Regions from separate parts of the Streptomyces sp. CNQ329 genome, predicted to be linked through region 2. Evidence: riboswitches for the same ligand, from Rfam matches in the RefSeq annotation. Region 2 holds a riboswitch; the other holds the start of a gene.
What was found. Region 2 has a riboswitch for S-adenosylmethionine ahead of thrC (threonine synthase). Riboswitches for the same ligand answer to the same signal wherever they lie in the genome.

Region 1 (3,404 bases), on a different contig from region 2:
CGCAGCACGACCTGGAAGCGGCGTTCGCGATCGGCCTGGAGGAGTAGCGCCGTGCGCGCTCGGGGCCGTGGATGAGGGATCTTTCATCCGTACGCCCTCACCGACGACCCGGAGGGCGCCACTCCGCCCGCCCGGGTGACGTGGGAGGGCGACGGGTCCTCCTCTCCCGCACGCCGACCCGGGCAACGAGCTGCGCGGCCTGGTGCGCCGGCCCGGGAGGGACCGCGGCAGCTCGTCGAGCCGCGTGAGCTGACGATGTCCCGGCCGCTGGAGCACGACGGCACGGGCCGCCGAACGATCTTCGACTCCGACGGCCGTGCAGGGGCTCGCTCGAACGGCCCTCGGGCCAGGTGCGCCGGGCCGAGGTCGGCATCGGCACGAAGGGCGGGCCGGACGCGGCGGCGTTCGTCGTCGCCCTCCACACCGAGCGCGAGGGCGCACAGGTGAGCGAGTCCGAGGGCGCTGCCGGAGGCACTGCTGCGCGCCCGGGAGTTCCCGGCGGACGCGGCCGAACGGACGCTGCGCATGGTGCTCATCGGGGCGCGCCCGGCCGGTACCCCGCTCTCAGGCCGCGGCCGGCTCCGCGCCGGAGGCCGGTACGCAACGGCCGTCCACCGTGCGGTACGACCACCGCGCCCCGTCACGCACCAGCGACCCCAGCGCCGCCAGGAACCGGTCCACGTGCTCGTCCGGCGTCCCCGCCCCGAAGCTGACCCGCACCGCGTTCAGCGGCCGCTCCCCGTCCCCCGGGCCGCCCCCGCACTCCGCCGACTCGCCCGCCTCGCCGAGCAGCGCCCGCACCAGCGGGTGCGCGCAGAACAGCCCGTCCCGCACGCCGATCCCGTGCTCCGCCGACAGTGCCGCCGCCAGATGCGAGCTGCTCCAGCCGTCGACCACGAACGAGATCACCCCCACCCGGGCCGCGTCCGCGCCGAACAGCGACAGCACCCGCACCCCCGGCAGCGCCGCGAGCCCGGAGAGCACCCGCGCCACCAGCGCCCGCTCGCGCTCCACCAGGGCGTCGAACCCGGCCTCCGTCAGCGCCTTGCACGCCGACGCGATGGCGTACGCGCCGATGACGTTCGGCGACCCCGCTTCGTGCCGCGCCGGCGTCGTCTGCCACTCCACGGCCACTCCCCCGCTCCCGGCCCGCAGCACCCGCCGGCTGGCACCGCCGCCCGCGAGGTAGGGCGGCGCCGCCTGCAGCCAGTCCGCCCGGCCGGCGAGGACGCCGGCGCCGAAGGGCGCGTACAGCTTGTGCCCGGAGAACGCCACCCAGTCCACGCCCAGGTCCGCCACGTCCACCGGGTGGTGCGGCGCCAACTGCGCGGCGTCCAGGACCAGCCGCGCCCCGTGCCGGTGCGCCGCCGCGGTCAGCTCCCGTACGGGCCACAGCTCGCCGGTGACGTTCGAGGCGCCGGTGACGCACACCAGCGCCGGGCCGTCGCCGACCCGCGCGGCGAGCGCGGAGTCCAGCGCCGCCACGGCCTCCCCGGGGCTGCCCGGCGCGGCCAGGACGGTGACCCGGCCGGCCGCGGACCCGTCGTGCTGCCAGGGCAGCAGGGCGGCGTGGTGCTCGGTCTCGAAGACGTAGACCTCGGTCCCCGGCGGCAGCGCGGTCGCCAGCAGGTTGAGCGAGTCGGTGGTGGACCGGGTGAAGACGACCTGGTCGTCGGGGCGGCAGCCGAGGAACCCCGCGACCGTGGCGCGGCTGGACTCGAAGAGTTCGGTGGACAGTTGCGACAGGTAGCCGGCGCCGCGGTGCACGCTGCCGTAGTACGGCGCGTAGGCGGCGACGTCGTCCCAGACGCGCTGCAGCGCCGGCGCGCTGGCGGCGTAGTCCAGGGCGGCGTACTCGGCGTCCCCGCCGGTGACGAGCGGGGCGCGGACCTCGCGGCCGAGGACGGGCAGACAGGCGGAGGCGAGCGTGGACGCGGACATGCGGAACTCCCGTGAGCAGGGGTGGATGCGGGGTGACTGACGGGCCCTACGGCCCGGGAAGAACGCGCGCGACGCCCGGTGGCGGGACGCGCGCGGCGGCGGCGGGGCGGAAGGCCCCTAGCGCATTCGCGTGCTCACGGCGGTACTCCCTCGGCCGACCAGGACCCCTGGATTCGCGAGGGGTCCGCGCTTGCCGCAGACCTCGCTGCCTGCGGCCCGGTCATCACCCGGGGCACCCCGCCACGGACGGAGGGTTGCCGGACAGCGGGCCGGGGCCTTGATCGCTGTCGCTCGTGACCTGGTCAGGAGTATGCGCACCGGAGAGCCGCGGCGCAACCCGGTTGCCCGGACCGTCCGCAACTCTCCGGAAATCGACCACATGTGCCCCGTCGACGCACCCCGGTCCGCTCAGGCGTTGCTGGCCGCGACCCAGCGCTCCAGCACCCGCAGCGCCGCGCCCGAGTCGATCGACTCCGCGGCCCGTACCATGCCCGCCGCGATCCGCTCCGGCAGCGCGCCGTCCGCGTCCGGGGCGAGGGCGGTGAGCGCCGCCGCCGCGTTCAGCAGCACCGCGTCGCGTACGGGACCGGTCTCGCCGGCCAGCAGGCGGCGGGCGACGTCGGCGTTGTACGAGGCGTCCGCGCCCCGCAGCGCCTCCACCGGCACCAGGTCGATGCCCACGTCCCGCGGGTCGAAGCTCTCCTGCCGCACCGCGCCGCCGCGCACGGTCCACACCTGGGAGGTGGCGGTCGTCGTCAGCTCGTCCAGCCCGTCGTCGCCGCGGAAGACGAGCGCCGAGGCGCCGCGCTCGGCCAGCACCCCGGCCATGATCGGCGCCATCCGGGCGTCCGCGACGCCCGTGGCCTGCGCACCGACCCGGGCCGGGTTGGTGAGCGGGCCGAGGAAGTTGAACGGGGTGCTGACGCCCAGCTCCTTGCGGGTCTGGGCGACGTGCCGCATCGCCGGGTGGAACTTCACCGCGAAGCAGAACGTGATGCCCGCCTCCTCCGCGACCTCGGCGACGCGGTCGGGGCTGAGGTCGAGGTTGACCCCCAGCTTCTCCAGCACGTCGGAGGCGCCGGAGGCGGAGGACGCCGCCCTGTTGCCGTGCTTGACGACCTTCGCGCCGGTCCCGGCGACGACGATCGCGGACATGGTGGAGATGTTGACCGTACGGGCCCGGTCGCCGCCGGTGCCCACGACGTCGACCGTGGGGCCGGGGACGGCGATGGTGTTGGCGTGCGCGTACATGGTGCGCACCAGTCCGGAGATCTCCGCGACCGTCTCGCCCTTGGCGCGCAGGGCCACCGCGAACCCGGCGATCTGCGCGTTGCTCGCGCTGCCCGACATGATCTGGTCCATGGCCCAGGCGGTGTCCTCGGCGCCGAGGTCCTCCCCGGCGATCAGCGCGCTGATGACGTCCGGCCAGGAACGCGCCGCCGAGCTGTCGCCTCCTGCTGCCG
Region 2 (3,404 bases):
CGAGGGGGTTCAGCAGCCTCCCGCGACCGCCGGAATGATCGAGACTCCGGCCCCCTCCGGGGTGGGAGTCTGCAGGCCATCGGCGAAGCGGACGTCGTCATCGTTCACGTAGACGTTCACGAAGCGGCGCAGCTTGCCTTGATCGTCCAGCACCCGGCCGGCGATGCCGCGGTGGTTCTTCTCCAGGTCTTCGATCACCTCGGCCAGGGTCGCGCCCTCGGCGCTCACCTCTGCCTGCCCGTCGGTATACGTACGGAGGATGGTCGGAATTCGGACGTTCACGCTCATGATGCGAGGCCGGCCTCTCGGAAGGAGTCGAGTGTGGGACGAATGATCGCGCTCGGCCCCGTGGTGGGAGCGACCGCGTCGAGGGTCTTCAGACCGTCACCGGTGTTGATCGCGACGGTGGTCTCGGCCGGATCGATCCGGCCGTCCGCGACGAGCTTCGCCAGCACGCCGAAGGTCACGCCGCCGGCCGTCTCCGCGAAGACCCCCTCGGTACGGGCCAGCAGCTTGACCGCGTCGACGACCTCGGCGTCCGTGACGTCCTCCACCGCGCCACCGGTGCGGCGGGCGATGTCCAGCACGTACGGGCCGTCGGCCGGGTTGCCGATGGCGAGGGACTTGGCGATGGTGTCGGGCCGCACGGGACGCACCACGTCGTGGCCGTCCCTGAAAGCCCGCGAAACCGGGGAGCAGCCGGCCGCCTGGGCGCCGAAGATCTTGTACGGACGCTCCTCGACCAGCCCCGTCGCGATCAGCTCCTTCAGCCCTTTGTCGATCTTGGTGAGCTGGGAGCCGGAGGCGACCGGGATGACGATGTTGTCCGGGAGCCGCCAGCCGAGCTGCTCGCATATCTCGAAGGCGAGGGTCTTGGAGCCCTCCGCGTAGTACGGGCGCAGGTTGACGTTCGTGAAGCCCCAGCCCTCGCCCGCCGGGTCGCCGATCAGCTCCGAGCAGAAACGGTTCACGTCGTCGTACGTGCCCTCGATGCCGACGACGTCACCGCCGTAGACCGCGGCCATGACGACCTTCGCGTGCTCCAGGTCGTACGGGATGAACACGCACGAACGCAGCCCCGCCCGCGCGGCGGCGGCGCCGACCGCACCGGCCAGATTACCCGTGGAGGAACAGGACAGCGTGGTGAAGCCGAAGGCGCGGGCGGCCTCGACGGCGATGGCGACGACCCGGTCCTTGAAGGAGTGCGTCGGGTTGCCCGAGTCGTCCTTGACGTGCAGCGCGCCCGTGACCCCCAGCTCCGCCGCCAGCCGGTCGGCGCGGTGCAGCCGGGTGAAACCGGGGTTCAGGTTCGGCTTGGCCGCCACGTCCGCGGGGACCGGCAGCAGCGGCGCGTACCGCCAGATACTCCGCGGCCCCGCCTCGATGCGCGTCCGCAGCCGGGCGGCGGACTCGGCGTCGCCGCCGGGGAGCTCGTACGCCGCCTCCAGCGGCCCGAAACACGACTGGCACGCGAACACCGGACCCAGCGGTACCCGCTCCCCGCACTCGCGGCACGACAACGCGACGGCAGGGCCCAGATCGGGGCCGCCGTCGACGGCGGCGGGGGTCGGAGCTGTGTCTACAGCCATACTGGCGAGGCCCTCTCTCCTCATCTTCCCCGCGACGCATCTCGCCGCAGGACGGAATTGGCACCATCACCGTCCGGGGCCTCGCAGCGTCGCGAGTGCCGGACGGAGGGTTGCCGGGGCTTCAACGGGCCGTTCCCTCTGCCCCTCTGGATGAGCTCTGTATGGCGCCGGCCCGGCGGGGCCGCCCGGCGCTTTTATGGGGCGTGCGGACCCCGACATAGGGACGTCACGCACGTTGTTCAAGACTGTAACCGACGACCAGGACAGTTGTGAGGGCCGTCCGATACGCGAGACGGCCCTCACACCCACAGGACCACCGGCAAGGGGAGGCCCGCAGGTGCTCGAAGACGTGGAGCAGTGGCTGAGGAAGCGGTCCTGGTCCGCGGCGGACCGGCCGCCCGCGCGGCTCCAGGCGGCCAAGCGCGCGCTGGGAGCGCGCGGGACGGTGAGCGTGGTGCTGCCCGCGCTCAACGAGGAGGCCACCGTCGGGGCGATCGTCACGGCGATCCGGACGGAACTGATGACCACCGCCGACGGCGGACCGCTCGTGGACGAACTGGTCGTGATGGACTCCGGCTCCACCGATCGCACAGCGGAGGTCGCCGCGGCGGCCGGGGCGCGGGTCGTGCACCGCGACGACGTCCTGCCGCGGGTGCCGGCTCTGCCGGGCAAGGGCGAGGTGCTGTGGCGGTCGCTGCTGGTGACCCGCGGCGAGATCGTGTGCTTCGTGGACGCGGACCTGCGGGACTTCGACACGGCGTTCGTGAGCGGGATCGTGGGGCCGCTGCTGACGGAGCCGGACGTGGACTTCGTGAAGGCGGTATACGACAGGCCGCTGGGCGGGGCGGTGGGTGGTACGGGTGATGCCGGTGGTGCGGTGGGCGGTACGGGTGACGCGGTGGCGGGTGCGGCGGGTGACGCGGCGGCTGGCGACTCCGTGGGCGGGTCGGCTGGCGGCTCCGTGGGCGGCTCGGCGGGCGGCTCCGCGGGGGCGGCGGGTTCGGGACCGGCCGTGCGGGGCGGGCCGGGCGGGCAAGGCGGGCGGGTGACGGAGCTGGTGGCCCGGCCCCTGCTGAACCTGCACTGGCCGCTGCTCGCCGGCTTCGTCCAACCGCTGGGCGGCGAATACGCGGCGCGGCGCTCACTGCTGGAACGGCTGCCGTTCCCGGTCGGGTACGGGGTCGAACTGGGCCTGCTCGTCGACGCGCTGCACACGGTGGGGCTGGACGCGCTGGCCCAGGTCGACGTCGGCGTCCGCCACCACCGCCACCAGGACGACCGCGCCCTCGGCCGGATGGCGGCGGCGATCTACCGCACGGCCCAGTTGCGGCTGGCGCGGGGGCACCTCGTACGGCCGCGGCTGACGCAGTTCGACCGGGGCGAGGACGGGACGTTCGAGCCGCGGACGTACGGGGTCGACACGGAGGAGCGACCGCCGATGGAGGAGATCCGGGAGTACGTGGAACGCCGCGCGGCGTAGCCCTCGCCGGGCGGGCGACACCGGGCCGGTGGCGGGCCGGAGGGGGATCCCCGAACCCGCCCCTTCCCGAAACTCGGGGCTCCGCCCCGAGACCCCCCGGGGGCTCCGCCCCCACACCCCCACCGGGGCTCCGCCCCGAGACCCGGCAAGGGCTCGGCTGCGTCCTGGGAAGTGGTGTACGGGGTTCGACCTGTTCCGGGGGTTTGCTCCGGCGTCAGGGTGAGTCCCGCATAGATGAACGGCCACCGGCTGATCTTCGAAGTGTCAAAGCCTCGAAGGAGATCAGCACGATGACCGCACCTGACAGTCTGCCCCTGCATGCCCTGACCGAAGAC

Region 1: another riboswitch for S-adenosylmethionine. It lies ahead of I003_RS0107710 (aminotransferase class V-fold PLP-dependent enzyme); the one in region 2 lies ahead of thrC (threonine synthase).

Annotation. Positions count from the first base shown of each region.
Region 1 is NZ_AXVU01000008.1:126,601-130,004, reverse strand. Features, by position in the region: gene I003_RS0107715 (Lrp/AsnC ligand binding domain-containing protein) at 1-47, shown strand, start outside; gene I003_RS0107710 (aminotransferase class V-fold PLP-dependent enzyme) at 565-1,941, opposite strand; SAM riboswitch class IV at 2,123-2,240, opposite strand; gene trpD (anthranilate phosphoribosyltransferase) at 2,350-3,404, opposite strand, start outside.
Region 2 is NZ_AXVU01000049.1:113-3,516, reverse strand. Features, by position in the region: gene I003_RS0125385 (MoaD/ThiS family protein) at 10-288, opposite strand; gene thrC (threonine synthase) at 285-1,589, opposite strand; SAM riboswitch class I at 1,607-1,746, opposite strand; gene I003_RS37050 (glucosyl-3-phosphoglycerate synthase) at 1,927-3,069, shown strand; partial or broken gene I003_RS0125370 (IS256 family transposase) at 3,360-3,404, shown strand, end outside.